DNA from 3 places in the Undibacterium sp. Rencai35W genome. Region 1 is predicted to be linked to each of the others. Evidence: predicted binding sites of a transcription regulator. Region 1 holds the regulator's gene; each other region holds the start of a gene.

Region 1 (13,844 bases):
AAAGAACTACGTCAATTGGGCTACGGAATCTGCATGCGTGGCGCTGATCTGAGCACACTGGAAAGATCTTTTTTCTCGCAAATTTCCCACATAGAAGTTCAGTTAAATCCAGCCAATCTGGCATCACAGGCCAAGGTCTATGCGGCGCTCAAGCAATCTTCGGTTCGGATGGTTGCGAGAAACGTCCTCAGTTGGCAGGATTTTGATGCTTGCTCTGCTTTAGGACTTGATTCCTTTGTTGGTAAGTTACATTTGACGCCGAGACCGAGTGCTGAGAAAAAAGGTTTAAATACTGCGCAGACGACTATTCTGCAGTTGATGGAAATGATCAGGAAGAACGCAGATATTCAGCAGCTTGAGGCCGTCGTAAAAAGAGATGCCACGCTTGCTTATAAATTATTGCGATATATAAATTCTGCAGGTTTTGGTTTGAGAACCGAAGTGCAGTCGTTGAAACATGCAGTACAAATTCTTGGTTATAGCCCCTTGTATCGCTGGTTGTCCCTTTTGCTTGCGACAGCGAGTACCAGTGGATATTCACCGGTTTTATTGGAAACGGCGATTGTTCGCGGACGTTTTGCGGAGCTCTTAGGTCAGCCTTACATGTCTAAAGCTGAGGCGGAAAATCTGTTTGTTGCCGGAATGTTCTCTTTGTTAGATCGCCTGCTTGGAATTTCAATGGAAGAGGTTTTGTCAACGATTCAGTTGCCAGAGGCCGTTACTGAAGCCTTAATTTCGAGAGGTGGTGCTTATGGTCCTTACCTTGCGCTTGCAGAAGCTTGTGAGTTGAATAGCATGTTAGTAGGATCTTTATCAGAGTCGTTACGCATAAAACCGAATGAGGTTAATGCCGCACATCTGTCCGCTTTAGTTTGGGCAAAAAATATCGCTGCTACATAAGCATTGTATTTTTGTTTTACTTCTTTTTAAAAAATGCGCCGCTCTGGCGCATTTTTCATTTGTTCCTCCACCTTAAACAAGCGAAATTTTTGCTCACTATCGTGGAGTAATTTTTAGTGTCACTTCAAATTGTTATTGCTCGTAAGGTCTGAGTTAACACTTCCTGTGAAATGAGGGGTAATTCATCACTTATTCCTCGTATGTCACTTTTCTAATTTCGCGAATAATCTTAACTGTAGAAATGTGCTGGCATTAGCTGGCTTGCATTTCAGAAAAGAATGGGAGTCGGCGATGGCCGAAGAAAGCGATCTCGAAAGAACCGAACCAGCCTCACCCAAACGTCTGGAGCAGGCCAGGGAGGAGGGTGATGTCCCACGTTCAAGAGAGCTGTCGACCTGCACTATTTTATTGGCTGCGGGGAGTGCACTTTGGATCTTTGGAGGCGGTTTAATACGTCAGTTAAGTCATATGTTGATGAATGGTTTATCGCTGGATCGTAGCCTGGCATTTGATATCAATTTATTGTTTTCAAGTATTGCTGTCGGTCTGATGGATGTGTTGATTGCATTTGCGCCGATTGCCGGATTGTTAGTTATTGTGGCAATCGGATCTCCCTTGTTGATTGGCGGCTGGTTGTTTAGCGGGAAGGCCTTACAACCTAATTTCTCTCGCATGAATCCTTTGTCTGGTTTGGCAAATATGATTTCAACTCGGGCCGGGGTAGAACTCGTCAAGGCCATTATCAAAACGATTCTTGTTGGTAGTGTTGCTCTGATAGTTGTAATGAGTCAAAAAAATGCAATTTTTGGCTTGGTTCTTGAGCCGCTTGCACAAGGCAGTGCTCATATGGGTAATTTGCTTGCAGCTTGTTTTTTATCGATTGTTGGTGCGCTTGTTTTTATCGCTGCAATAGACGCTCCTTATCAAATGTGGCATTACGCTAACAAGTTGAAGATGACACATCAGGAAGTGATTCAGGAGTCGAAAGAGGCTAACGGTAATCCGCAAATCAAAGCAAAAATCAGAGCTCAGCAAAGAGAAATGGCACGTCGTCGCATGATGGCAGAGATTCCGACGGCAGACGTTATCGTAACGAATCCTACGCATTTTGCCGTTGCGCTGAAATACACCGATGGTGGTAATGGCGCGCCGAGAGTCGTTGCTAAAGGTGCTGACGCAGTTGCCGCGAGAATTCGTGAAATTGCAGGTGAAAATAATGTCCCCTTGTTAGAAGCTCCCCCTTTAGCGCGGGCTTTATACAAGCACACGGAGTTGGGAGATGAAATCCCGGAGAAGCTGTATGCCGCTGTGGCCGAAGTGCTTGCTTATGTATTTCAACTGAAAACTTTCCGTCAGCATGGTGGTTTAAAGCCGATTTTACCGACAGAAATCGACGTGCCCCCCGAGTTGGATCCTAATAACGAATTACCACAACAGTCTCCTTTAATCGGAGCTTATGAATGAATAGTCTGAAATTGCCCGCCTGGATGAGCATATTTACTAACAAGGCGATTGCTGCACCCGTCTTGATTATTATGATGCTGGCGATGATGGTGTTGCCACTGCCTGCGTTTGTTCTGGACGTATTTTTTAGTTTTAATATTGCTCTGGCAATTATCGTTTTATTGACCAGCCTGTACACGGTAAAACCACTCGATTTTATGGTTTTTCCAACGGTACTGTTGGTTAGTACGATGTTACGTCTATCGCTGAATGTCGCTTCTACCCGTGTAGTATTGACTGAGGGCCATACTGGTCCAGATGCGGCTGGTAAGGTCATTGAAGCATTCGGGCATTTTTTGATTGGCGGTAACTATACGGTTGGTATCGTCGTATTCGTGATTTTGACCATCATTAACTTTACCGTCGTAACAAAAGGTGCCGGTCGTATTGCCGAGGTCGGTGCCCGTTTTGCGTTGGATGCGATGCCAGGTAAGCAAATGGCGATTGATGCAGATCTGAATGCAGGATTGATCGCTGAGCAAGAAGCTCGTCGCCGCCGCACAGAAGTAGCACAGGAGGCGGAGTTTTATGGCGCGATGGACGGTGCCTCTAAATACGTTCGTGGCGATGCTGTTGCTGGCATCATGGTGACGATTATTAATATTGTCGGTGGTTTAATCGTCGGTATGGTGCAGCATGATCTGGACTTCGCAACAGCCTTAAAAAACTACACTTTACTGGCAATTGGCGACGGATTGGTTGCGCAAATTCCTTCATTAATTATCTCGACTGCTGCGGGTGTTGTCGTATCCCGCGTTGCCAGTGACCAGGATATCGGTGGCCAGTTGATTGGTCAGCTATTTGCCAAACCTCAAGTACTGTATATCACCGGCGGTATCGTTGGTGGCATGGGAATTATTCCTGGTATGCCCCATGTAGCATTTCTTCTTCTAGCGGGTGTGCTAATTGGAGGCGGATATTTATTAACGAAAAAATCTGAAATTGTTGCCACAGCCGAGGAACAAGCGCCACCGCAAGCAACCGCTCCCGAAATAGAAGAGGCGACCTGGCAAGATATTTTGCCGGTAGATACCTTGGGATTAGAAGTCGGTTATCGACTCATTCCTCTGGTTGACAAAGGGCAGGGCGGTGAGCTACTCAGACGAATTAAAGGGATTCGTAAAAAATTTGCTCAGGAGGTTGGCTTCTTGTCGCCTCCGGTACATATTCGTGACAATCTCGAGTTGAAACCATCGGCTTACAGAATTACTTTAAAAGGAGTCGAGGTCGGGACTGGTGAGGCGTTGACCGGACAATATCTAGCAATTAATCCTGGGATGGTTACGGGAAATTTACCAGGTGCTGTCACGACGGATCCTGCGTTTGGATTACCTGCAGTCTGGATTGATGCGGCGATGCGAGAACAGGCGCAAGGGATGGGGTATACCGTTGTTGATGCTGGCACTGTGATTGCAACCCATTTAAATCATCTGATTACATCGCATGCTGCGGAGTTGCTTGGTCGTCAGGAAGTGCAGCAGCTTATGGATCATCTGGCAAAAGAGTCACCTAAGCTCGTGGAGGAATTAGTTCCTAAATTATTACCACTCTCGATACTGCAAAAAGTCTTACAAAACCTGCTCATCGAGGGGGTGCATATCCGTGATATGCGAACCATTATCGAAACGCTCTCAGAGCATTCTATGCACACACAAGACGCGAATGAATTGACGACCTATGTTCGTATTTCGCTTGGTCGTGCGATTGTTCAGCAAATATTCCCTTCTACGAATGAATTGACGGTGATGACTCTGGACAATCGCCTGGAGCGGCTATTGATGCAGGCATTGCAGACGAATGGTGCCGACGGTGCAGGGATTGAGCCCGGTCTTGCCGATACTTTAGCAAGTCAGACAGAGGCAGCAGCACAGCATCAGGAACAAATGGGATTGACCCCAGTGCTGCTGGTGCCGGGTCCATTAAGAGCTTTATTGTCTCGCTTCCTCAGAAGAACCTTGCCTCAATTAAAAGTCTTATCGCAAGCAGAACTACCTGAAACTAAAACTATTAGAGTTACCAGCCTCGTTGGAGGGCAATTATGAACGTCAGAAAATTTTCGGCAAATACCTCACGTGAAGCGATTCGCCTGGTTCGAGATGCGCTAGGTTCGGATGCAGTGATTTTATCGAATCGCAATGTTGACGGCCGGGTAGAGATCTTGGCGATGGCTGATGAGATGGTAAGCTCACTGGTGACGCCAGAACATAAAAAAATAATGGTGGCGGATGTCCCTAGGTTCACTCCTCGCTTCACGTCGGACGATAGTTCTCAGCAATATACTGCGAACAGTATCAGTCGCTTTGATAGCGAGACGACTCCACAGGTTAGTCCGGGTGAGATATCTGCCGTCATGAATGAGATCAGGTCGATGAGAGGGATGCTGGAAGCGCAATTGGCAGAACTCTCCTGGACAAATACACAAAAGCGCCAGCCTAAGAAAGCTGAAATTTTACGGGAAATGCTGGCAACCGGATTTAGCGCGAGTTTGTCCCGCTTTCTGATCGAAAAAATGCCTGAATCAGATGACGTCGTCAGCAGTCTTGATTGGATTAAAGCGATACTGAACAAGAATCTGTCTACTATTTCAAATGAAAGCGAGATATTAGAAAAAGGTGGTGTGTATGCATTAATCGGTCCTACTGGCGTGGGTAAAACCACGACGACTGCCAAGTTGGCAGCGCGCTGTGTGATGCGCCATGGGCCGGCTAAGCTGGCCTTGATCACGACAGATGGTTATCGTATTGGCGGCTACGAACAATTACGTATTTATGGCAAAATTCTCGGCGTCATGGTGCATTCTGTTAAAGACGAGTCCGACTTACGCATCGCTTTGTCTGAACTCAAGAATAAGCATACGGTGTTGATTGATACGGTCGGTGTGAGCCAACGTGACAAGATGGTGGCAGAGCAGATTGCGATGTTGTCAGGCGCCGATAGTAATGTGAAGCGACTTTTATGTCTAAATGCGACCTCTACCGGTGAAACCTTAAGTGAGGTAGTCAGGGCTTATCAGGGTAAAGGCGATTTAGCTGGTTGTATTTTGACGAAGCTCGATGAAGCAGCAACGATTGGTGGTGTACTAGATATTGCTGTGCGTCAGAAACTGAATATCTATTATGTTGCCAGCGGCCAGCGTGTGCCTGAAGATTTGCATGTCGCTAACAAGCAGTATCTGGTTGATCGTGCGTTTAAATTAAAACGCGAGACTTCCGCTTTTAGTTTGCAGGATGATGAGCTCCCGATGGTGATGGCAAATGCTGCAATGGCAAACGCGATTAATCCCGGTGCTTTGCGGGAGGTGTCTCTTGGCTAGTTTTGATCAGGCAGAAGGATTGCGCCGTATGCTTGAGGCGCCAAAGCCGCGCGTATTAACGTTTTTGTCTGCTTTGCGTGATGATGAGAAGAGCAGCATGTTGGTCAATCTTGGTGTTTCGCTTGCCAGGCAAGGTCAACGAGTTTTGATGATTGATGCGCGCTGCTCAAGCCATAGTATAGGATCGTGGTTGGGCAGCGATTCCGAGAGCACCCTGTTGGATGTAGCGCGACAACAGCGTACAATGAAAGAGGCGATTAAAATAGTCTCATCAAATTTATCGGTGTCCATGCTATCCAAATATGCGATGAATTCAACGCGGTTGCCAGCCGAAAATTCGCGAAAATTATCCCGGGTTTTTGATGTTGCGGCAAATGCGGCCGACTTAGTGATCGTCGATAGTGAAATCGATAGTAATGATGCGTTTCCTCTTGCGTCGTTTGAGGAGTCTGATGTTGTGATACAAGTATCGGCAAATCCCGTCACTATTAAAAACGCATATGGTTTGATTAAACGAGTTAATAGTCGCCTTGGTCGTCGTTCTTACGGTATTTTAGTCTCTGGGGCAACTGAACAATCAGCGCGACTGGTATATGCCAATATGGCTCAGGCGGCGAGCCGTTACTTAGCCGTTCCATTACATTTTGTAGGTTATGTACCTGAAGACGATCACATGAAACAAGCTGCTCATTTGGGTCGTGCCGTAATTGATGCTTTTCCGTTGGCTGGAGCATCAATTGCCTTCTCCAAATTGGCTGAACAGTTGGCAACAGCTGCTCAGTCAACACTGGGGTTGCGTGGCTTGCCTGAGTTGGGTGTGGGCATCGGAATTTAAAAGAAATTATGTACACTGCCAGCGGAAAGTCAGACAAAAATTCTCTACTTACAGAGCATGCTCCTCTGGTAAAACGACTTGCCTATCAATTAAAGGCGCGCTTACCCCCCAGTGTCGAGGTGGATGATCTTGTTCAGGCCGGCATGATAGGTTTGCTCGACGCGGTCAACCGCTATGAAGATAATCATGGTGCTCAATTTGAGACTTATGCCGTACAGCGCATACGCGGCGCGATGCTTGACGAGTTGAGGAATAGTGACTGGTTGCCACGTGGAGTCCGTCAGAATATGCGTAAGATTGAGACGGCAATGAACACGCTTCAACAAAAGTTAGGCAGACCTCCGCTAGAAACGGAAGTTGCCAAACAATTGAAGTTAAGCCTGGCTGAATATCAGGATGTTTTGAGTGAAAGTGGTGGACACCAATTGGTCTACTATGAAGACTTTCATGACGCCGATACCAAAGAACATTTTCTGGATCATTATTGTACCGATCAGTCGGGTGATCCTCTGCAGGATTTGTTGCATGGAGATTTTCGTGATGCGGTTATCTTTGCAATTGACAGCCTTCCCGAGAGAGAGAAGCTCTTAATGGGGCTGTACTACGAACAAGAATTGAATTTAAAAGAAATCGGCGCGGTAATGGGGGTATCTGAATCGCGGGTTTCCCAACTACACAGCCAGGCAGTAGCTCGATTAAGAGCATCTTTAAGGGAGAAAGCGTGGACTGGGCTAGCATAATTGGGCTTGTATTAGTTATCACCGGAATTTTCTCTGGGCAGCTCATCGAGGGCGGACGCCTGTCATCATTAGTGCAGCCCGCCGCATTCGTGATTGTCGTCATTGGCACAATTGGGGCAGTGCTGTTGCAGAGCCGGATGCCTACGTTTATCCGTGGCGTCAAAATGTTGAAATGGATCGTATCCATGCCAATCGACACGAGTAAAAAAACGATACAAGAGGCGCTGATCTGGAGCGTTGTTGCTCGCCGCGAGGGGTTTCTTAGCTTAGAGCGTTATATGGGGGCAAGTAAAGATCCTTTCATCAGCAAAGGTTTGCGCTTAGTCATCGATGGAATTGATCCTGTTCGTTTAAAAGAAATCTTGGATGTTGATATTTCTTTATATGAAATTGAACAGCGTCAGGCTGTCAAAATATGGGATGCCGCTGGGGGTTACTCTCCAACTATCGGTATTCTGGGGGCAGTTCTTGGTCTGATCCATGTGATGGAAAATCTGTCCGATCCGAGTAAATTAGGTAGCGGGATTGCAGTCGCTTTTGTCGCAACGATCTACGGTGTAGGACTAGCCAACTTATTTTTTCTGCCGGTCAGTAATAAGTTAAAGGAAATCATTAGCAGTGAAGTAACGCGACGTGAAATGTTATCGGATATTTTTTACAGCATTGCCTTGGGTGATAGTCCCCGGGTCGTGGAAGAGCGCCTTGCCAACCACAAAAAATAAGCCCGCCATGGCCAGGAAAAAATATCATGATGAGAGTGATAATCATGATCGCTGGCTGGTGTCGTATGCTGATTTTATTACCTTGCTATTCGCTTTTTTTGTTGTGATGTATGCGATATCTTCTTTGAATGAAGGCAAATATCGTGTCTTATCTAATTCGCTCACAGGTGCATTTGGTCAGGCGATGGTGATGCATTCTGCCAACAGTGATGTAGAGCCTGCAATCAAACTTGATCCTATTCGTCCCGTTAAGCAAAAAAATCTCGAAACTTTGCACAAAGAACGTGAGCAGATGACGGGTATGGCGCGTGATATTTTGAGTGTCCTTGAGCCTTTGGTGCGCGAAGGTAAGGTGAGTGTCAGTCAGACCAGCCGCGGTATTACGATTGAGATCAACGCGAGTGTTTTGTTCGCGCCGGGTGAGGCGAAATTGAACCTTGATTCATATCAGGCGTTAAAAGCGATAGCGTCGGTGCTCAAGGCAGATAATCATGCAATTCAGGTTGAGGGGCATACTGATAATTTACCAATTAAGAATTCCAGTTTTCCGTCTAATTGGGAATTATCTGCTGTTCGTGCAAGCACGGTAGTGCGTTTATTTACTGAAAATGGCGTCGATGAAAACAGAATGACCGCTATCGGTCAGGGGCCAAAATTACCTGTAGGATCGAATGTTACTGTCGAGGGAAGAGCAAGGAACCGGCGGGTGACAGTTACTATCCTGGCTATTTTGCCGGAACCTGTTATTGATGTACCCTTGGCGAATTCAGCTAGTGCAGTAAATGCCGAAAAGAAATAAATATTTCGTTCGGACTATCAGTGGGTTGTTAGCCGATAACCAGGCCGCGTCCTGTAATGTTTTGTATTTTAGCCTGTCCATTTGGGCCATACATCGCACCTGCCGGATTGCTCTGCTGGAGAACATTGAGTGCGCCTTGATTGCGCATTAGCTGACGGTTGATCAGGATACCGTTGGTGCGATTAATTTCTTTTGCTTTTTCAGCGATTGCCAGAAGCTGAGTCCAGTTATCTGCAATCGTTGTTTCAGCAGGTGCTTGCGCCAGGAACGCATTGATTCCGTTCAAGTCACTTGAGAACCCCATTTCTTCAAGATGCGTGCTGCGAATTTTTTCCAATTCTGCAACTTGGGCAATACATTGACCCTTGCGCTTAGTGAATTCATTCAGGTCATTGACATGGCCTTCAATCAACGCAGCTTGCTCTAATTTCAATATCTCAGTCAGTGATGTCATTGCTGACAATTCATTCTGCAGAGATTGATTCAATTGAGGCAATTTTGCGCTGACGAGATTCATGATTATCGTTTTCTTGCGTTTAATAAATCTTTGACGGTTTCTAATAAGCCATCTGCGACTTTTTCCGAATTGACCTGGAAGCGTCCCTCAGAAATGGCCAGCTTAATTTCTTCTACCTTCTTTGCCTCAAATACAGCGCTACTTGCTTGTGTGTTCTGTAGGGCCTGTAGTTGCGTCGACAAAGGCGAAATCTGTACCTTCGCAGAGGGCGTCGACGACACTTCTGTTTTCTCTGCCTGCTGGTCGGTGCGAACCTGTTGCGGCCCCGCTGGCAGTCCAGTGGTACTCTTTAGTGCATCATTAATTTTCACAGCATCACCCTCTATGTTGGGATTTTTATACATCTACATTATGTATATCGGCTGCGATATTTTAAACTTTAACTTCATTTGCGGAAATATTGTGCTGCTGAGAAATTACCTGATTAATAAGTGATCTCAATAACGCCGCCTGCTTTCGCAATTCCGCTAACGACCTGTCCTGATAAAATTTTAACTTTGGCAACTTGTCCCTCGCTAGCATTGTTTAAAGCCTGCCCATCAGTTGCTACCTGAAATCCCTTGCCAGTACTGGTGACGCGAACCGACTGTCCTTGTTGAACGACCATCGGACTCTTTAGACTATCGCTCTTTATTACGGTACCCGACGTGACAGACACGTTAAATGACTTGCCTATTGCCTGATTCGGATTGGTGATGGTTCCGGATGGCAGATTCGATAGTTCCCCGGTCACTTTCATTAAATCATTGGCTGTGATTGTTTGTCCTTGGACTATGTTGCCTGAAGTAACATAATAGTCGCCTGATACTTTGATACTGGCAGACAAGTACACGACCCATGCTACAGGGCTGCTGCAGCGCACACCCATCGTAATTTTGCCCCATGGTTTGCTACCTGGAGGTAAGAATGGTTCAATATTTGTGCATGTAGCCAGATTAAGGCGATTGTCGACAGCACCTACAGTAATCTGTGGCTCACCACTGAATCCCGCACTTTGCTTCCTCAAAAAATCCTCAGCTGCTTGTCGAATCCGCTGCGGATCCTCCGGCTGTGCAAAAGCTACGGCCGGCATCAACTGACATAGTAACAATAAAACAATTAGCTTTTTCATCGGAACTCAACTGAAAACGTGTCATTGGAGTGTAGTCAATTTCTCCCTTAGCTAATCGGGGAATAGAAGGCTTTTTCCTGTTCTTCTCAAATGATTGTTCTTGCTTTTGCAGAGATAAGATGCAAAACATCAAAAACCGTTTTGGTTACCGTAGATGTTGTGGAGCAGGTGAGGGAGGGGTGATGAGTAGCAAAGTCGATGATTATTTGCGATTCCATGAGGCTGTATTGTCCATCAGAGGACAGCGCCAGCAGATGATCGCCTCCAATATTGCCAATGCAGATACACCGAATTATAAAGCGCATGATATTGATTTTTCTACCGCGATGAATAACGTCTTGCAAAGAAATGCTGGTCAGGCGCCATCTGAACTCGCAAAAACAGCTCCCCAGCATCTCGACACGCAAGGAGCCGTTGGCGGTAGTCCGCAACTTTACCGGACAACGGTCCAGGGAAATATTGATGGTAATACTGTCGATATGGATGTGGAGCGTAATCAATTTACAGACAACGCGTTGCGATACGAGGCGAGTTTGACGATTCTTAATATGCAGATACGCAATATGCTGTCGGCGATTCAGGGGTAATAGATTATGTCTCTTTTCAATATTTTTAATGTAGCTGGTTCTGCAATGAGCGCACAAGCGCAACGGCTTAATGTTGTGTCGAGCAATCTGGCTAATGCGGATAGTGTCACTAGCTCAAATGGTCAGCCATACAAAGCAAAGCAAGTTGTTTTCAGCGCGGTGCCTGTTGCTGATTCCGTCTCTACGGCGGTAAGGGTAAAAGAGGTTGTGGAAGACAATAACCCGCCTAAACTGATGTACGACCCTAAGCATCCGCTGGCGGACGAAAAGGGCTATGTGGCGATGCCAAACGTCAATGTCGTTGAAGAGATGGTGAATATGATCTCCGCATCCCGTTCTTATCAAACCAATGTCGAAACGATGAACGCTGCAAAGACCATGCTGTTAAAAACGCTCACGCTGGGTCAATGATCTTCGTTAGAAGTTAAAGGAAAATTGAAATGACTACCGTACAGACTAATACCGTTGACCCAAGCTTGCTGACCACGATGAATGGCGGTACTGCCGCAAAATCGAGCACGCAGGAGGCGCAAGATCGCTTTATGACCCTGCTGGTAACGCAGATGAAAAATCAGGATCCCCTAAATCCTATGGATAACGCTCAGGTGACGAGTCAGTTAGCGCAATTGTCCACAGTAACGGGAATTGATAAGTTGAATGCTACCGTGACGTCCCTGAATGCCAATTTCCTGTCAGCTCAAAATTTGCAAGCAGCCAATATGATTGGTCACGGTGTGGTTGCCGCAGGAAATAAATTAGGTCTTTCTCAAAGTAAGGGTGTCTATGGCGTTGAGCTTGCTCAAGGTGCAGACAAAGTTGATGTCACGATTAAAGATGCGTCTGGTGCCGTGGTGAAAAAACTGAGTCTTGGTGCAATGGAAAGTGGTATCAACGCGTTGACATGGGATGGTACGAATGATCAAGGTGGCGTCGCCGCTGATGGACAGTATCAGATTGAGGTCAGCGCTAGCGTTGCAGGTAAGGCGATTGATGCCACCGCATTAAGTTTTGGGATGGTTTCCAGTGTTACGTCGAATGCGCAAGGGGTTAAGTTGAATGTAGCAAATGTTGGCGATATCGGTCTGGCCGACGTGAAAAAAATCTACTAATTCGCGAGCAAGCTAATTAATTTCCAGTAAAAGGAGAAATATCATGGGTTTTCAACAAGGTTTAAGTGGCTTGAATGCAGCATCCAAATCATTGGACGTGATTGGTAATAATATTTCCAATGCGAGTACCGTGGGTTTTAAGCAGGCACAAGTGCAGTTTGCCGACGTATTTGCGAATTCATTAAATGGTGCTGGCGGAGCTCAGGTTGGTATTGGTACCCGTGTCGCAAACATCGCACAGCAATTTTCGCAGGGCAATATCACATCAACTAATAATCCACTGGATATCGCGATTAACGGTAACGGTTTTTTTCGGATGTCGACTAACGGCGCCGTTACCTACACAAGGAATGGCCAGTTTCAGTTAGATAAAAACGGTTATATGGTGAATGCGCAGGGCGCGCAATTAACTGGTTACGTTGCCAATGCCAGTGGTGTGCTGGCTACCGGTGCAGCAACAGCCATCAATATCAACACTTCTGACATCGCACCTGCGCAGACAGCTGCTGTCAATGCTGTATTAAATCTGGATTCCAGAAATACCGTGCCGGGTGGCGCTACGCCAATCGCTTTTTCTGCTACCGATCCTACATCCTACAATAAGGCAACTTCGGTTGCAGTTTTCGACAGCCTTGGCAACTCACACGTACTGCAAACATTCTTCGTAAAAATCGACCCGGCTGTGACGCCTCCTACTGCGCCATCGACGTCTGAATGGAATGTGTTTGCAACGAGTGACGGTGTACCGATCGGATATGTACCACCTGCGGCAGCCGTACCTCTCGGTAAATTAGGGTTCGATAATCTTGGCAAACTGGTAGCGGCAACGCCGGCATTTGCTGTCACGGATCCTAAGGCATTGAAAGTCACAATCCCGGTCACGACCGGCGCTGTTACGCCGATTTCGACCCCGTTAAGTATCAAACTGGATATGACTGGCAGTACGCAATTTGGCTCTGATTTTAGTGTCAGTTCGTTAAAACAAGACGGCTACACTTCAGGGAAATTATCAAAATTTAATACTGCAAAAGATGGCACGATTGTTGGTAGCTATACCAATGGTAAAACAGCCGTACTAGGTCAAGTCGTATTGGCAAATTTCACTAATCCAAATGGTTTGCAATCATTAGGTGACAACCAGTGGACAGAGACAGCCACTTCCGGTCCGGCATTGGTTGGAGATGCAGGGGCTGGTGGACTGGGGCTATTAACATCATCGGCAGTCGAGGACTCCAATACCGATCTGACGGGTGAGCTGGTCAATATGATTACGGCGCAACGTGTTTATCAGGCCAATGCCCAGACGATTAAAACGCAAGATCAGGTACTGCAAACGCTGGTCAACTTGCGTTAATTCTAGTCCGGTATTGCATGTGCGCAGTATTTCTTAGTGCTTAGTTATTTAACAGGGGTTGGCAATGGATCGGTTGATCTACACAGCGATGACAGGTGCAAAACATGTGCTGGAGCAGCAGGCAACGACAGCACATAACCTGGCTAATGCGACTACAACAGGATTTCGTGCGCAGCTCGACTCTTTTCGTGCCGTTCCCGTTATCAGTGATGGTCTTCCGACCAGAACCTATGTCGTTGACGCAACGGTAGGGACGGATTATTCCACCGGGTCCTTGCAAATGACCGGACGAGAATTAGATGTTGCCGTGCAGGGTAAGGGATGGCTGGTTGTACAGCGAGAAGATGGCAGTGA
Region 2 (4,620 bases), on a different contig from region 1:
AGACTGAGACGAGTTGATCATCAGGGCTGGTTTGGGCGGTTTCTTCGATTTGAAATGATTGTAAGGCCTGTGGTTCTCGTCGTATATCTGCAGCGGTGAGTTTGCCTTCCGCTAGGTCGGCTAAATGAGATTCGTAAAACAGCCCGCTTGAGGAAATCGTTTTTTGCAGTTGAGCAGATAAGTCAACTGGCGATTTTAGTATGTCGCTATGCTCAGCAAGTGGTCTTGTTCCGATCAGGCTATTGGCAGTGCCTTTTTCCTGAGCAAGATGCAGAATGCTGTCGATAAGTTTCGCTGTCTGGCTAATTGTAGTGGGGGTACTTGTTGATGCTGCCAGATCCGACGATATTTTTTGCGGGAGATTACCTGCTTTGGATAAGTCTGCTGAAATTGTTTCAGCATGACTGCTTGTCATGTCGAGAAGGGTTTGTCCAAGTAGCGCTTGTTTGGGGAAGGTAGCGATAACAGTCTGATTACTTTCACCAAGCAAAAAGGTAGGGCGGGGATCGACTGTGAGTAACTTTAAATTAAGCAGATCGCCTGCCTTACTATCAGCAGGGAGATTCATTTTTGCAGTTGTTCCTGCAATTCTCACTAAGAAGCTGCCATCATTTAACCGGGAAAGTACTTCGCCTTGTACTTGGCGGCCAATAACCAGTTGAGATAATTTACTGACGGCCTCTTGTTTGGCTTCCCCAAGAGAGGCAACAGCAGACGGCGCTTCGATAGCAGCAACGGGCCTTAGCAAATTATCGACCCTTGGCAACATCAGTGTTTACCTTAAAAATTAGCTTGAGCCGTAAGTTCGCGTTAGCTTACGATGTGATTCTGAACTGCGCATGACGTTTGCGAGTTGCGCCATCCAGGGTTCAGTTAAGTTACGAATTTCCTTATCATCAGCGAGGATTTTTCTGATGATCTGAATTTTTCTACTTCTTAAATCAGGTGACAGTTCTTGCTCAACCTCACGGATTCGAAGAATCTGTACTTGAGAGGTGCAGTCACTTTCTAACTTGGACAAAAGATCCCAGTCGCCATTGCGTGCAGCACTTAGCATTTGATCGGTAATTGTTGCGACATTCTCGTATATCGAGATCATTTCCATGCTATCCATCATCAATCAAGCCTCAAGAAATTTAGCAGAACGTGGTGCGAGTGCATCAGTATTTAATACAGGTGGTTCGACGGTAGAGGCCGTAGTTGGGGCAATCGCTTCCCAGGAACTGCGTAGATCTTTTAACAGATTTTGTACTTCAAGCAAAAGTTCGGCCTGATTATTCAAATTTGCAAGAATTAAACGTGTATTCATGTACTCGTATAAGGCATCCAGGCTGACCGCAATATCACCCCCAGATTTCTTATCGAGACTTGCACGTAAGCCATTGTCAATGATCGAGATCGCTTTTGAGATTGACTTCCCTTTGGCCGCAATCTCACCAGCATTCAGATGCTGGATCGCATTGCCAATCGAGACAATTGCGCCATCGAACAGCATGACAATTAATTTGTGCGGACTAGCGGCAATGACTCCAGTTTCAATACCGACTTTTGCGTAGGCATTGGCACCGTTCATTTGAGATGAGCCAAACATGTATTTCTCCCGTAATTTTTATTTCAATACCTAGAAACTTTTTTACTTGGTATTCGATCCTGTTAATGCTGACAATTGTTGAGTTAAAAACGTACTCGTATTATTTAAACTACTGATGGTGGAATCTAGTGCTGTAAATTGAGCCCGGTATCTTGCCTCGGTGTCTGCAAGTCGGCTATTTAGCGCAATACGTTGTTTGCCGATGTCGGTAATACTTTTCGTGACGCCTGATGAACTGCTCGCAATGGTGCCATTACTGCCAAGAAAACCATTTAATAAATTATTTAATTTGTACGCATAACCGATCGAGAAGTTGACGGTACCACGGGTACCGACGGCACCTCCAGATACCAAAACTTTTAGGCCTTCTGCATCGGAACCTGCACTTCCGGTGAGTGTTTGACCGGATCCTGTTGCAGCTACACCATTTAATGTACCAGCTACATCGTTGCCCGCAGTTCCGCCCAAGATACTTCCGGTTAATAGGGCGGCCGAGGATCCTGTGTTTGACGCAAGACTAACATTTGACGTCGCTCCGAATTTTGCAGATTGCAGTATGAGGTTACCCGTACCTCCGATAGAGGCAGTAACAGTTGATCCATTTGCAGAGAAAGCAGAAGTTCCATTAATCGACGACTGAACCAGAGCGGCTAACTGGCTGGGTGTGTAAGTGCCTTGTGCCAAGCCTACAGAGGCTGTTACACCATCTAAGGTTACATTGATCGCGGTACTCGCTGCGATCGTTGTTGTCGCCGGCAAAGACAGGTCTCCACTTAAGCTACCTTGCGTAGCAATTTTAGTGATGTTTAAATTGTAGCTGCCTGCTTTTGTGGCAGAACTGGAAGAGGCCACACTGACTAAACTATCACTGGCTTTACCGATAGAAGCAAACAGACCACCAATATCACTTAACTTTGTTGTCAGGGCTGTTGTAAGCTTGCTTGAGTCTAGTGCTAAAGAGCCGTCCTTTTGAAACGTGACACCAATTTGAGATAAGGTAGTCAGCCCACCACCAAGACCATTTACCGCAGTGGATAATGAGTTGCGGATCTGATTTTGTACACTTTGAGTAGTCGAGTCGCCAAGTAATAATCCGCCCTTTTTTGTACTTGGATCATAGGCTGTTAGCGTCTTAATTGTTGAGTTCAGGTCATTGTATGCTTTGACTAAACTATTAATGCCGGCTTGTATCCCTGTCGTATTGGCGGAAACAGCGATAGAGGTGCTTCCAATTTTAGTCAGATTGAGGCTAACACCTTGAATGGCTCCGCTTACAGTATTCGATGCGCTGGTAATGTCGATCCCATTAACTTTCAATGCTGCACTTTGTGCCGTATTTATTTCAGTAAAATTTTGGGTTCCCGCGGGATCATAATTTAATAAACCCTGAACGGCTGTATCACCGGACGCGCTAATTTTTAAGCTTGATGCAGCGCCAGTCTTACTTGAGTTTAATACCAGATGGTATGGCGTCGCACTTCCATCGCCAACGATGGTTGCGCTTACGCCGATGTTTGCAGCGTTGATGGCATCACGAATACCCTGAAGCGAGTTGTTGCTACTGTCAATAGTGATTGATCCAGTTGCTTGAGCGGCATCTTGGGTAAATGTTGTGCCTGTTCCATACACGCCATTCGTCGCAGTGCCGGTAATCGTACCGAACTGAAAAGAAATTGTCGTTGTAGCGTTTATGTCACCGATAGCGTTTGTTGTGCTGACTTGTCCCGCACTTGAGATGGATTGAGCTTGGGCTAACTTGGTAATGTTGACGCTGTAATTACCTGGAGCAGCACCGCTAGTTGCTGATCCGGAGACGATCGTAGAGTCTCCGGAAGAGGCATTGAGAGATTGAAACGTGGAGGGATTGTTGAGACTCGATAGGGAACTTTGAAATGCGCTAAGGGCACTGTTCAATGATCCATATGCAGACAGCTTCGCTTGATAGCTCGCTTCTTTGGTAGCGAGAGCCGTTAAGGGCTGGCTTTCTACCTGCATTAATTTGGTAACCAGTGTATTGACGTCCAGTCCTGAACCAATACCTGTTGATTGAATAGTCACTATATTCCCCTTCGTATGCTTGCACTATACCTAGTTATCGGCTCAGGCAAACCAGACTTTAGAGGGGGATTTACCTATCAGTTTTAAAGTAGCATTTTCTTACAATAAATTTTTGAAGTTACCTATGCTTGTTGCTTAATTAACAGGCCTTGCAACTTATCCAGTGATTTTGAAATTTCAATCGCTTCTTCAGTCGGAATTTGACGCAGTACCTGTTTGGTTTGCTGGTCGACCACTTTGACGACAACACGCTTGTCATCATTGTCGACTGTAAACTCAACACCTTGTGAACTAGATTGAATAGATTTATTAATGTCTTGAACAGCTTTAGTCACATCGGCAAGACTAGGGCTTTTGTTCGGCTGGCTTACAGCCGTTTCAGTAATGGTTGGTGTGGCTGCTTGTGCTGTAGAAATTGACGCATCTGAGCTGGCTTGTCGGTTAAGTACGACTGCCACATTTGCATTGGAATTACCAATTGACGAGATGTCCATGATCATTTCCTCTAAGTAAAAATTCCCCTGATCAAAAAATGACCAGGGGATTAGTTCTTGCTAATGAAAATTCAGCGAATAATCATTAGTAATTAACGAAGCAGAGCTAATACACCCTGTGGCAACGCATTTGCTTGCGCCAAGATTGCAGTACCTGCTTGTTGCAACACCTGACCACGAGTCAAGCTTGCTGTTTCTTGTGCGAAATCAGCATCTTGAATACGGCTACGTGACGCAGTGAAGTTTTCTGCACTTGTTTGCAAGCTAGTTACTGCTGATGACAGACGGTTTTGATACGCACCCAGTGAAGCACGTGAGCTATTGACTGAAGCGAGAGCTGCATCAATTGTTGTCAATGCTGATGTAGCACCAGAAGCTGTCGACAAGTCGAGTGACGACAGGCCTGCGCCCGCAGTAACCGTTGCGGCTTTAGTGCCGGCTGTCAAACCTGCAGCAGTAGTACCTGCACCGGCAGCG
Region 3 (13,844 bases), on a different contig from region 1:
TCATTTCACGACGGTAGAAGATTTTTTGGCACGCAAAGCACAGGGCGAGTTTCTTGAGTCAGCCGAAGTTCATGGCAATTACTACGGCACGTCCCGTATTCTGATTGAGCAGCAAATGCAGGCCGGCACCGATATTTTGCTGGAAATCGACTGGCAAGGGACACAACAGGTTAAAAAACAATTCCCGGACGCGGTCAGGATCTTCATCTTGCCGCCATCAATCCCGGCGCTGGAAGAGCGCCTGAAAAAACGCGGACAAGATGAACCGCACATCATTACTCGTCGAATTCTGGCCGCTGGCGGTGAAATGGCGCACGCTCCCGAGTTCGAATATGTTATTATTAATCAAGAGTTTGCAACCGCCTTGGCAGAACTCAATGCAGTCGTCAAGGCAACCCGCTGCCGCTTCCCGCAGCAAGCAAGCCGCAATGCAGCGCTGTTTGCCCAATTGGGCATCCATGCCAACCCATGATAGAAAGAAAGAAAATGGCACGTATTACTATTGAAGATTCACTGAAAAACATCCCTAATCGTTTTCAACTGACCCTGTGCGCCACTTATCGCGCGCGTCAATTATTGCAAGGTCACACACCAAAAGTGGACTCAAAAGACAAACCAACCGTCGTTGCTCTGCGCGAAATCGCGGAAGGTAAAATTGGCATTGAAATGTTGAAAAAAGTACCTCTTTAATTCTTTAGCGCTACTACCGTGAAACGGCTGGGAACTAAACGGAATGAATCTTATAGACAGCAATTCTTCTGTTCCAGCCGCGGTCTCTCCTGAGAAGGCAGCTTCACGACGATCATCCTCCAAATCGAACCCATCGACTTCATCGCCTTCTTCTGTATCGCCCTCCTTGCCAGAAAATCCTGTTCCACGCGCACCAGCGACCGGCGTTGCCTCCATCACCGCACTGACCACCCGCTTAGCTGAATACCTCTCGCCTGCTGACTTAAAGCTAGTCAAGGAAGCTTATCGCTTCTCTGACGAAATGCACTTGGGACAAGTCAGGCGCTCAGGTGAGCCCTATATCTCGCATCCTATTGCGGTAGCTGAGATCTGTGCGGAGTGGAAACTCGATGTTCAGGCAATCATGGCGGCACTACTCCATGATGTGATGGAAGATCAGGATGTCAAAAAAGAAGAACTGATTGAACGCTTCGGCGCGCCAGTTGCGGCGCTGGTTGACGGCTTGTCAAAGCTGGAAAAAATCGAATTCCAAAGCCAGATCGAAGCGCAAGCTGAAAATTTCCGCAAAATGCTGCTAGCCATGGCGCGCGACGTGCGCGTCATTCTGGTCAAGCTGGCTGACCGGCTACACAATATGCGCACCCTGGGTGCGATGAAACCGGAAAAACAGCGTCGCATCTCTCGAGAAACGATGGAAGTCTATGTGCCGATCGCACACCGGCTCGGCCTGAATAATATTTATCGCGAGTTACAAGATCTGGCTTTTGCGCATCTATACCCCATGCGTTATCGCACACTCGCCAAAGCCGTCAAAGCGGCGCGTGGCAACCGTCGCGAGGTCGTCAATAAGATCATGGAAGCAGTGAAAACTGCGCTAAAAGAAGCTGGACTTGCCGCCCAGGTTTTTGGTCGTGAAAAAACTCTGTATGGTATTTATCGCAAAATGCACGATAAACACCTGAGCTTTTCACAAGTGCTGGACGTCTACGGTTTCCGTATCGTTGTCGATAATTTTCCAAATAGCTACTTCGCCCTTGGTACCTTGCATGCCCTGTATAAGCCGATGCCGGGTAAATTTAAAGATTACATCGCCATTCCCAAAACGAATGGCTACCAATCTCTGCACACCACGCTGATCGGCCCTTACGGCACACCGGTTGAGTTTCAGATCCGCACGCAAGAAATGAATCAGGTCGCCGAATCTGGCGTCGCCGCGCATTGGCTTTACAAAAATGAAGACGGCAACCTGACAGATCTTCAGCAGCGTACGCATGCCTGGCTGCAATCCTTACTGGATATTCAAAAGCAGACAGGGGATTCTGCTGAATTTTTAGAGCATGTTAAAGTCGATCTGTTTCCTGATTCGGTCTATGTATTCACACCAAAATCGAAAATTATCGCCCTGCCACGCGGTGCGACGGCACTTGATTTCGCATACAACATTCATACTGATATCGGCGATCAGGCGATTGCGACACGAATTAATCACGAGCCGGTTCCGTTGCGCTCCGAATTAAAAAATGGAGACATCGTTGAAATCATTACCTCACCAAACTCTCGTCCTACACCAAACTGGCTGACCTACGTGCGCACAGGTAAGGCACGCTCGGCGATCCGCCATTATCTGCGCACCATCAATCTGAACGAATCGACAGAACTCGGCCGTCAATTGCTGGCACAGGCGCTGGTCGCAGTACATTTAAATCCGGAATTACCGGAGAGCCTGGTCGACAAATTACTCAACGAGTCAACCGCCAAATCACTGGAAGAAATTCATACCGATATCGGCATTGGCAAGCGCATGGCAGCACTGGTCGCCAGGCATATTCTGGATTTGGTGGAAGACGATTCTCCGTCGATTCCATTCCAGCAATTTGCTGGCGACAAACTTAATGCCAAACGAGATCCTGTCATTATTTATGGCAGTGAAGGCGTTTCAGTCCAGTTGGCGCCGTGTTGCTTGCCAATTCCCGGTGACGGGATTGTCGGCCAGCTCAAGCGTGATCAGGGATTAGTGGTACACACCGATGACTGCGACAACGCCAAACGCATGCAGGTGAAAGAACCTGATCGCTGGATTGACGTGAGTTGGGGTGAAGACTTGAACCGTCGCTTTGATAGTCGCGTCGTCGTGATGGTCAATAACGAGCGAGGTGCGCTGGCACGGATTGCCGCAGAGATTGGCGAGTCAGACGCCAACATTAGCCATGTCAGTATGGAGGATGGTCAGGCCAACGATATGACCAATATCCATTTCACCATCCAGATTGAAGATCGTACTCACCTCGCCAGACTGATGCGCAATGTGAAGCACCTCAATGGCGTCGCCAAGATCTGGCGCGAACACGGTTGAGTTAATGCCTCACGTTCGTTCTTGAACGTCTTACTCAGGATATTTCACCTCAATAATCGTCAATTCATCAATACCTGCCGGCGTCTTTAATACGACGGTATCGCCCTCCCTGGCTTTGGTCAACGCGCGCGCCACTGGCGACACCCAGCTGATTTTGCCCGCCAGCGGATCAAACTCATCAACACCGACGATGGTAATCGTGACCTCGTCACCCTGTTGGTTTTCATAAGTTACCGTTGCGCCAAAAAATACCTGATCGTTTCCATGATGAACACGCGGATCGACAACCTCTGCGATATCAAGTCGCTTGGTTAAAAACCGAATACGCCGGTCTATTTCACGCAAGCGGCGCTTACCGTAGATGTAATCCCCATTTTCAGAACGATCACCATTCGATGCCGCCCAGTGAACGATATTGACGATCTCAGGGCGCTCGACATCCATCAGATGCAAGAACTCCTCCTTCATTCTTTGATGACCTTGTGGCGTCATATAATTTTTAACACCAGCAGGAATCTCAGGAATACCAAATTCCAGATCATCATCCTGCTCGGTTTCTTTGACAAATGCTTTACTCATTCCGGCATTGTAGCGGAGATGCATAAAAATATACGCTGATGCCTACCACGACACCAGCAAGCCTTATAGAATAGACACCAGTAAATGCGGCAATAGTCGTTGCCGTCAGACTCTATCCGCAACAGAATTATTTTCGATCAAGGTATATGCATGACAGTGAGCGCAGCCATCAAACTTATTATCGTCGACGATCATGCCGTCGTACGTGAGGGTTTAAAACAAATCATCGGCAGCACAGAAGATATATGCATTGTGGGAGAAGCCGAAAATGGGCTAGATGCAATCAGGCTCTCACGGCAACTCGATTATCAGATCATGATGCTGGATATTTCACTGCCAGATAAAAATGGCATCGAAATTCTTAAGCAAATTAAAAAAGAATCGCCTCAGGTGTCCGTCCTCATGTTTTCGATACACAGAGAAGACCAATATGCGATACGGGCGCATAAATCCGGTGCATCTGGCTATTTGAATAAGCAAGCCAGCGCAACTGAAATTTTGCAAGCCATACGTCAAATTGCATCAGGATTGAAATACATTAGCCCCGAACTCGCCCAGGAACTTGCGAACAACCTCAATCAAGAGCATGAAGGCGAACTGCACAAAACACTGTCTGATCGCGAGTACCAGACATTGACGATGATTGCCTCCGGCAAAACCGTCAGTGACATTGCCAAAGAATTGTCTCTGTCGGTCAAAACTATCAGCGAATACCGGGCACGCTTATTATTAAAAATGAAATTACGCCACAACGCAGAACTGACGCATTACGCGATCAAAAATCAACTTGTTGAATAAGTCCGCAAAGGCATAAAAAAACACTAAAATCCAGTATTACCATTACCAGTAGCTCCTCCTGATACTCGATAGTTCAAGCGCGGAAGCACCATGTCAAACAATCCTAATAATTCACAGTTCAAAACACCGACTGACATCGCCAGAGAAACTTTCCGGCGACTGGCAATTCAAAGAATTGCGCCAACTCCCGAGGCTTATCGCAAGCTGTATCAGGAAATATCCGGTGTCATTGATGAAATATCCGAAACAAAACCAGACACTCCGGCGGCGTCACCTCAATCGACTGAAGGTATAGAACCGTCTGCCGCTGAACAATTGCTACTCGGTTTCGCAGAGAGTCTGAAGCAATCACCAGGGGATCTGGGTAACTTTGGTCATCGGTTCAGTCGCGCAATCAAATCAGGTAACTGGGACGATTACAGCAAAGGTCTTACACAATTAGCAGAAAAAACACTGGTCAAACCAAGTAACTCCATCAGCCTGGTAGATCCGATTCCCGTACCAGTTGCGAGCACAGCGAGCAACTCTATTTCTCTGGTTGACGACATTCCTGTCGAGGACAGCCGTCCGAAAATTTTAAAAGATTTGCTGTACCGCACTTTGACTTTGGCTCTCGCTTCCGTGCTCAAGCCGAACCCCTCACTTGCCACAGAATCAGAAGCACTGGGAATCGCCGTCAGGGATGCAGAAAGCGAAACAGCGCTGAATCAAGTCGCGTCACGACTCAAGCAGCTGTGTTTTCAAATTGAATTGAGCAGCGGCGATACCGCTGAACAGCAAGAGTTGTTGTTGAGATTATTTGGCTTACTCTTAGATAATGTCCACGAATTACTCGACGAAGATAATTGGCTACGCGGCCAGATCGAAGTTGTACAAAGCCTGATTTCTGGGCCGATAGATCATCGTGCTTTACAAGAAGCCACCAGAAGCCTCAAAGACGTCATTTATAAGCAAGGTGCGCTCAAACACAGCATCGATGAATCGAAAACTTCCGTTAAAAACATGATGGCGACCTTTATTGATCGCCTCAGTGTCATGACGGTCAGTACAGAAACCTACCACAGCAAAATGGGCGGCTATGCAGATCAGATCCGTCAAAGTAAAGATGTGATCGAAGTCGATCAACTCATTGCGTCTATATTGGATGAAACCCGCACCGTACAAACGGAAACAATGCGATCACATGAGATGATGATCGTCGCACAAAAAGAAGTAAAAGAAGCGGAAGTTCGAATTAAAGAACTCGAAGACAAACTTGCCCACATGAGCGAATTAGTGCGTGAAGACCAATTAACTGGCAGCCTTAACCGACGCGGACTCGATGACGTGTTTGAGCGTGAGGCAGATCGAGCCGACCGTCGCGGTACCCCTCTCTGTGCGGCCATGCTGGATCTGGACAACTTTAAAAAACTCAACGACACACATGGGCACGCCGCAGGTGATGAAGCCCTGGTGCATCTGGTTCGCATCGTCAAAAAAACACTCCGCTCCATTGATGTGATAGCGCGTTATGGTGGTGAAGAGTTTTTGATCGTCATGCCAGAAACAAATCTGGACGAAGCCGCCTCTGCCATGACCAGGGTGCAACGTGAATTGACGACTCATTTTTTCACTGCCAATGAGCAACGCCTGTTCATCACATTTAGCGCGGGCGTGGCGCTAAGAGGCCCGAACGAGGCTCAAGAAGCCGTTGTAAAGCGTGCAGACAAAGCGATGTATGAAGCCAAGAAGACTGGTAAAAATCGCGTAGTGAAGGCAAATTAGTCAATCAGTCAAATTAACGAGTAAAACCCGACTAGATCAAGCTTACGCCCGACCTGATCTCCGCCTACAATAACAACCTACGCAAGAAGTTAATCGTAGTCACCTTCACTATTTTGTAGAGAGACCGGGTATGGAGAAGACTAATCCAATTTATGTCACACAACCCTCTCTTCCACCATTAGAAGAATTCATCCCCTATTTAGAAAAAATCTGGGACTCAAAAATATTGACGAATGGCGGTCCATTTCATCACGAACTGGAAGAAAAACTGTGTGATTATTTAGGCGTAAAGCATCTTTCCTTATTTACCAACGGGACTATTGCACTTGTTACTGCGCTGCAAGCCTTGAGGATTGCTGGTGAGGTCATTACAACGCCCTATTCTTTCGTTGCGACAGCACACTCTTTATTATGGAACGGCATCAAGCCTGTTTTCGCAGACATTGATCCTATTTCACTGAATTTAGACCCGACAAAAATAGAAGCTGCGATTACCCCCAACACGACCGCAATCATGCCCGTTCATTGTTACGGACGACCTTGTGACGTTGATGCAATTCAACGAATTGCTGATAACTATAATCTCAAAGTAATCTACGATGCGGCACATGCTTTTGGCGTAAAACGTAAGGGCGAAAGTATTCTGAGCTGCGGCGATTTATCGGTATTAAGTTTTCATGCGACGAAGGTTTTCAACACGTTTGAGGGAGGCTGCATTATTTGCCCGGACGCTAAAACAAAACAGCATATCGATCATTTGAAAAATTTTGGCTTTGTAGACGAAACAACCGTTGTTGCCTACGGTGTCAACGGCAAAATGAGCGAGGTCAACGCCGCATTTGGCTTACTTCAGCTACAACATATCGATAAAGCATTAGATAAGCGTCGCCAAATATCGGATAGATACCGTGAGCTACTTGCAGACGTGAAGGGAATTACTTTGCTTCCTGAAAGCACCGATGTGTTATCCAATTTTGCGTATTTTCCTATTCTGGTTGAACCAGTATATCCGTTGAGCAGAGACGCCTTATATCAAAAGCTAAAGGATAAAAATATTTTTGGCCGTCGCTACTTTTACCCACTGATTTCGAATTTCCCTATGTACAGGGGTTTAGTCTCTGCGCATCATGACAATCTCCCCGTCGCAACCGAGGCGTCGCTTAAGGTACTCTGTCTTCCTATTTATCCCGCACTAGAAATCGAAGAAGTAACATATATTTCCGAACTTATTGCGAACTGATCGCATCATCCAAGTAATTATCCGTCGATGAAAATAGCCATCATGCAACCCTATCTATTCCCATATATAGGGTATTTTCAGCTAATCGATGCTGTCGATATTTTCGTGATCTATGACGATGTAAATTATATTAAGAGTGGCTGGATCAATAGAAATTTCATTTTGAATCAGTCTAAAAATCTAAGAATAACCTTGCCGCTCGATGAGCCTAGTCCAAATAAACTCATTAACCAGATCAGTATTAAAGACCATTCAAATAAGCTACTGGAAACAATTCGTCACAGCTACGCAAAAGCGCCGTGTTTTCATGAAGCGTTTCCTTTGATTCAGCGCATATTGATGCACAGCGAAAATAATCTCGCACAATTTTTAACTCATCAGTTAAAGGAAGTGATTGATTACCTAGGTATCAAGATTGATTGGCGGATTTCGTCATCAATCAATAAGGACAACACACTGCATGGGCAGGAAAAAGTTATCGCTATCTGCGAGGAAATGGGAGCGACCCACTATATCAATGCGATTGGCGGTAAAGAGTTATATGACTACGCGAGTTTTGAAAAAAGAGGGATTGAACTTTCATTTATCCAGTCTGAACCAGTTACTTATACGCAGTTTACAGATTTTGTTCCCAACCTATCGATCATCGACGTGCTGATGTTCAATACACCGTCACAAATATCAAAACTTATCAAAAATTATCACCTGATTTGATTAGATTTAGTAAGCAAACCGAACCCTATAACCCTAATTGTCAGCTTCACACAACCCCGACTACTATGCCAAACAACATTCATCAATTCAGTGAACTCAAGTTTAGTCTGATTGACTATTGGAGAATGTTCAAGGCTCGCGGCATATGGTTGCCAGTCAATTACTTCCGGCACGCACATCTGTTTGATTTGCGTTACAAGACGAATACACATACCTGGCTTCCCAAAGACAATTGGGAGGAAAAACCAGACAATTTTGAACACGGATTTATGTATATGTGTTCTTGGACCAACGAAATCCAAAATTCTTTCAAGATCGTCAAATCCTTGTTAGCAACCGATTTCGATGACTACTCGTTTGTTGATATTGGCTGCGGCAAAGGAAAGGTGGTGATCGTTTGGAAGCAGGAATGCTTGCGAGAAGAAAATCAGCAAGCTGTATATGGAATTGATTTTTATCAACCACTAATTGCGATCGCAAAAAAAAATTATAGCAAAGTGTTTAACGAAGAAGGTATATTTTTATTGAGAGACGCGACGCAAACTGAATTCAATGAATTTGGGAAAAAAGTCATCGTTTATCTCTACAATCCGTTTGACGAAATCATATTGAAACAGGTGATGGAGCGCTTACGCGATCATCCGTCCATTATTATTTATAACAACCCTGTACATGCTCAGGTCGTTATCGACTCGGGATATAAAATCCTCTACGAACATAAGGGGTCTCACCCTAATGCTGAAACTACGATTTTATCTAATCTTTGAGATGCCGTTTCTGCCTTTCTACAATAATGACTAATGCTTAAAAATAATATCAAACACCCGCAATTTGGCATCTGGGATTATTGGAGAATGTACCAAGCAAGAGGGATCCAATTGCCATTTAAATATTTCGTAGAAACACATCTGTTTGACTTACTCAACCATACGGATACTCATACATGGCTACCCAAAAGTCAGCATGAGACTATCCCGGAAAATTTTGAACATGGTACTTTTTATATGTCCTCATGGACATCGGAAATACAAAACTCATTTCATGTAATTGATAAATTGCTTGGAGATGAATTCTCAGAATACAGTTTCATCGACATAGGTTGCGGCAAAGGTAAAGTCGTTTTGACATGGCGTAAAGCCTGCGTACAGGCTAGAAAATCACAAGCAATATTTGGTATTGATTACTATGAACCATTTTTAGATATCGCCAGAAATAATAATCAGCGAGTGTTTCATGATGATGGCAATTATTCCTACGAAGATGCGACGAAAACCCGCTTTCAGGCCTATGGCGATAAACTCATTATTTACTTGGCGAACCCATTTGATGAATTTATTTTAGAAAAGGTAATTGCTAATCTATCGTCGTCAAAATCCATCATCATTTACAACTATCCTGTCCATGGTGAAATTATTGTCAAGCATGGGTACAAATTGATTTACGAAAAAATGGGATCTCTTCCTTTAACACAGACACGTATTTATTCGAACCACATCACAACAACCTAATCGTCGACGTTAAAGGAAGTGATTGGTTGTCCATCACACCACTGATACCACATAACACGCAACGCTTTTTCGAAAGCGACAGCGATTTTGTTTGGATTCAGGTAATCCGATTGCAGTACCCGCTGTCTCAATCCAGAGCGAATACTTGCCAGATCATTTCTGTTGCTGGACCAGAATACTGCTTTGTGTACTAGATCGTCGTTATCTATAGCCACAAATTGTTCTAATTGAAGATGTTGCAAAATAGCCTGCCCTTCCCTGCTAAAAGAGCTGTTACCAGCGAGCGTCAAGGTTGGTACTCCCATCCATAGGCCATGCATAGATGTTGTCGCGCCTGTGTAAGGGAAGGTGTCCAAACAAAGATCGACTGTTTGAAGCTGTTTTAAAAACCCCTCCATATTGCTCCTATGAAGAAAAGTCAGTCGCTCTTTCACAACACCTTTTGCTGCAAATTTAGCGATCATCTCCTCAGGATGATGGTTTTTCGGAAGTCCCCCAATAGTCATATGGCTATCTGGAAGCGCGTTCAATATTTCCGACCAGATATATATAACTGAATCACTTATTTTACTGATGCGATTAAAGCTACCAAATTGAAGACTCTTATTTTTTAAGGCTGGTAGTGGTGATATTTCCGGAGAATTTTTATAAGGTTCAAAAGGTGTACAAACAGGCAGTCTGACAATTTTTTCGGAAAACTGCTTTTCAGCATCACCCGCGGGAACCAAATAACGATCAGTCACGTAATAATCCATCGCTCGTAAGCCGGTGGTCCCCGGATAACCTATCCAGCTAAACTGAACGGGTGCCGGCTTACGTGCAAAGGTCAGTAGTCTGTTATTGGTTGTATGCCCAGACAAATCACACAAAATATCGATTTGATCGGTTTCGATTACTTGTGCAAGCTCAAGATCTGAATAATTGTGAACACTTTTCCAGCTGACAAAATTTGACTTTAATTGATGAGTTACCTCATCTTCCAGATCACGGTTGTAATACGCGAACAGATTGAGTTGTGTCTTTGTGGAGAGTTCTTTTAAAATCGATCCAATATAGGAAGAAACTGCGTGATTAAAAAAGTCTCCGGAAACAAATCCCACTCGTAATGGTCGATCATGGTTTTTGTTATTTGTATGTTTCGGCCAGAACGGAATAAACGGCATTTCGTAGCGAACGCTAAAGTTTTTATGCTCTTCGAATACCAATGCTGGGCTGGCCTTAAAAGACTCCACCAAAAAAAATAATAAGGAAGAAAACGCCGTAGAATCGCTTGGATCTAAACTTAATGCTTTACGGTAAAGCGATTCGACTTGATCCTGGCGACCGCCGAGCGTATGAAGTATGTTACCCAAACTACGATAAGCAGATGCAAGCGACGGGTCAATTTTTATGCAACGCTCATAATATTTCTGAGCAAGCAAAATTTCATTTTGATCAAAAAATATGTTCCCAATATTAAATAAAGCCTCTACATAATCAGGACGCAATGCGATAGCGCGCTCTAAATGAATTAAACTGGACTTTGAATCACCTAAAAGCTGCAATATTGCACCGAGTGCGTTATGTGAATCTGCAAGATTCGGCGCTAACCTGACCGCCTCCTCAGCGAAATATTTAGCCTCACTCAATCGTCTCTTTTCTCTTAGTAATGCAGCAAGATTGAGGTAACCGACAGCAAAATTCCTGTCAATCTCAATTGCCTTTCGAAAATAGAACTCTGCCTCGTCCAATTTTTTCAGAGCCCGCAAAAGATTACCTAAATTATTGCAAGCCTCAAGCATCTCCGGGTTCGTTGCAAGCGCAGATTTATATGATAGTTCGGCTGCAGGGTATTTCTTTTTCGCGACAAAAATGAGCGCCAGATTAAATTGTGCGATTGCGTCTGACGGCGCTAACTCAACAGCCTTTAACATATGTATTTCTGCGTCATCCAGTTTTTGCAACCCGATAAATGCTAATCCGCTATAACGCCATGCCAAAGAATCACCTGAATTTTTTTTAGTCGCTTTTTCGGTATATTTAAGGATCTCTACGAACTTACCTTTGTGATACAAGTCGCTCAAGTACTTTTCTGATGATGAAACAGTTTTAGATACAGCGACTTGCGGTGACATTATTTCTTTTTGTGTGGAATCATTTTTTTCGGTGCTAATTGTGAGATCCACATGTTCATGTGATACCTCCGGTTCAACAGGAGACCCCTGAGAATTCAAAAATTGATCTCGTAAAAACGCCGCCTCTTGCAAAACTTGTTCGTCACCCGACAGACGAAGAACATGCAAATACTGATCCCAATACATTGCCGCCGTCGGCTTCGATTGGATCGCCTGCTCAAAAAAAGATGCTGCGTTTACTAAATCTTGCGCATCCAGATAAATACAAGCCAATTTATAACTCGCATCAGAATAACTCGGCATTTCAGCAAGAAGCGCCTTATATGTATCGATTGCCTGAGCCGATTCCCCGTTACGCCAAAGAGTATCTGCAGATTGCATGATTTCGGTTAACACGATATCCATCGCTGACAAATCTATCTCACTGTCACTTACTTCCAGAGCAGGCTTATTTTCGATCATTATTTATTCACTCAAATTGGACAAATCCGCAATGGATTGGGTGTAAAACAAACTAATCAACAGAATTACGCAGAGGCTCCTAAACAATAACAAACTTAGCCGCCAAGCATTCGTTGATTAGAGACAGAAATATCCACATTTAACTCACATAAACAATAAGTGGCAACTTGCTAATCCGCTTTAAAGCGGTAATGGCGTGGCCGCATAAAAAATGTGTCTCATCATTCAAGATATTGTCATGCGTACCTATTTTTTATTAACTGCATCGCCAGGAAGTAGTTTAATTGCATATTTGACATTAATTAAATTAGAATTTTGATGAAAATTTATCTTTTAGCAATGTCAAATAAATTTAATTTAACCCTAAAGTATTTTCAAAATTCGTCGTTCAGCGGAGTAAGGGTAAAAACTTTAGTTCAAAAAAAAATATTTATTTGCAGTAACAAATTAAATATTTTGGATACCTGTCCGTTACCTGAAACAACGGCGGTGCTGTAGTCACAGAAACAGACCAAAGTTTAAGGCTAGTGCCGATTTTTAACTTAGGTAAGGAGAATTAAAATGGCTTCATTTATCAATACCAATATTGCATCGCTGAATGCGCAACGCAATTTGACGACTTCACAAGCATCGTTAAACACATCTTTACAACGTCTTTCCTCCGGTTTACGTATTAACAGCGCAAAAGACGACGCCGCAGGTTTGGCGATTTCTCAGCGTTTGACTTCACAAATCGGCGGCTTGAATCAGGCAGCACGTAATGCGAACGATGGTATCTCTTTAGCGCAAACCGCTGAGGGCGATTTAACTCAAATCGGTAATAACTTACAACGTATTCGTGATCTGGCTGTTCAGGCAGCCAACGGCTCTAATAGTGCAAGTGACCGCGCTGCTCTGAACAACGAAGCTAGCCAGTTGGTATCTGAGATCAACCGTGTTGCAAGCAACTCTAACTTCAACGGCGTGAACTTGCTCGACGGTAGCTTTACCAATCAAACATTCCAAGTCGGCGCTAACGGTACTAGCAACGACCAGATCACTATTGGTTCAATTGCCAGTGCAAAATCAACTTCATTAGGTGTTGGTTCTGGATCAAGCTACGCAACAAACTTGTCCGGTTCCGCTGCGACAACTGATGCTTTGGGCGCTGGTGGCTTAGTCGTTAATGGTTTTAACGTTGGCTCATCAAGCTCTGACGGTGTGTCATACAAGGATTCCAACGGTAGCGCGATTGCTAAAGCGGCTGCAATCAACGCAGCATCCGGCAATACCGGTGTAACAGCGACTGTCAGTGCTAATACAGTCACAGGTACTGGAGCAACTGGTTTTGCAACAGCGGTAGCAACAGGCGACATCAAAATCAACGGTGTTGATCTTGGTCCTTTGGGTGCAGCTGGTTCTGCGGCAGAACGTGGTGCTCAAGTTACTGCTGCGGTCAACGCAAAATCGTCACAAACTGGCGTAACAGCAAGCTATGACACCACGACAGGTGCCGTTTCTTTAACAGCTACTGATGGTCGCAATATCACGATTGAAAAAGCAGCAACAGGTGGATCCGATGACAACGTGACCGGCCTTACAACAGGCGGTGGTGCTGGTGTGGCTTACTCTGTTACTACATC

Evidence for each region. The regulator FliA, encoded in region 1, starts transcription of late flagellar genes. The targets are predictions, from matches to a motif close to CTAAAGTTTNNNNNNNNNNNGCCGNTA.
Region 2: a site for FliA is predicted at 3,685-3,711, ahead of fliD (flagellar filament capping protein FliD). Genes of this name have one in related genera too.
Region 3: a site for FliA is predicted at 12,670-12,696, ahead of ACO0K3_RS09400 (flagellin). Genes of this name have one in related genera too.

Annotation. Positions count from the first base shown of each region.
Region 1 covers NZ_JBMPPC010000001.1:407,158-421,001, forward strand. The annotation lists gene ACO0K3_RS01830 (EAL and HDOD domain-containing protein) at 1-900, shown strand, start outside; gene flhB (flagellar biosynthesis protein FlhB) at 1,192-2,364, shown strand; gene flhA (flagellar biosynthesis protein FlhA) at 2,361-4,445, shown strand; gene flhF (flagellar biosynthesis protein FlhF) at 4,442-5,716, shown strand; gene ACO0K3_RS01850 (MinD/ParA family ATP-binding protein) at 5,709-6,551, shown strand; gene ACO0K3_RS01855 (RNA polymerase sigma factor FliA) at 6,560-7,291, shown strand; gene ACO0K3_RS01860 (flagellar motor protein) at 7,273-8,013, shown strand; gene motD (flagellar motor protein MotD) at 8,021-8,812, shown strand; gene ACO0K3_RS01870 (flagella synthesis protein FlgN) at 8,841-9,329, opposite strand; gene flgM (flagellar biosynthesis anti-sigma factor FlgM) at 9,332-9,640, opposite strand; gene flgA (flagellar basal body P-ring formation chaperone FlgA) at 9,754-10,440, opposite strand; gene flgB (flagellar basal body rod protein FlgB) at 10,623-11,027, shown strand; gene flgC (flagellar basal body rod protein FlgC) at 11,034-11,438, shown strand; gene ACO0K3_RS01895 (flagellar hook assembly protein FlgD) at 11,468-12,136, shown strand; gene flgE (flagellar hook protein FlgE) at 12,180-13,490, shown strand; gene flgF (flagellar basal-body rod protein FlgF) at 13,555-13,844, shown strand, end outside.
Region 2 covers NZ_JBMPPC010000003.1:512,431-517,050, forward strand. The annotation lists gene ACO0K3_RS09375 (flagellar hook-length control protein FliK) at 1-748, opposite strand, end outside; gene ACO0K3_RS09380 (flagellar protein FliT) at 788-1,105, opposite strand; gene fliS (flagellar export chaperone FliS) at 1,121-1,591, opposite strand; gene fliD (flagellar filament capping protein FliD) at 1,634-3,649, opposite strand; gene ACO0K3_RS09395 (flagellar protein FlaG) at 3,772-4,143, opposite strand; gene ACO0K3_RS09400 (flagellin) at 4,236-4,620, opposite strand, start outside.
Region 3 covers NZ_JBMPPC010000003.1:517,402-531,245, reverse strand. The annotation lists gene gmk (guanylate kinase) at 1-472, shown strand, start outside; gene rpoZ (DNA-directed RNA polymerase subunit omega) at 487-690, shown strand; gene ACO0K3_RS09445 (RelA/SpoT family protein) at 734-3,043, shown strand; gene greB (transcription elongation factor GreB) at 3,074-3,622, opposite strand; gene ACO0K3_RS09435 (response regulator) at 3,773-4,420, shown strand; gene ACO0K3_RS09430 (GGDEF domain-containing protein) at 4,511-6,184, shown strand; gene ACO0K3_RS09425 (DegT/DnrJ/EryC1/StrS family aminotransferase) at 6,315-7,424, shown strand; gene ACO0K3_RS09420 (WbqC family protein) at 7,452-8,138, shown strand; gene ACO0K3_RS09415 (methyltransferase domain-containing protein) at 8,204-8,905, shown strand; gene ACO0K3_RS09410 (methyltransferase domain-containing protein) at 8,939-9,646, shown strand; gene ACO0K3_RS09405 (tetratricopeptide repeat protein) at 9,643-12,222, opposite strand; gene ACO0K3_RS09400 (flagellin) at 12,784-13,844, shown strand, end outside.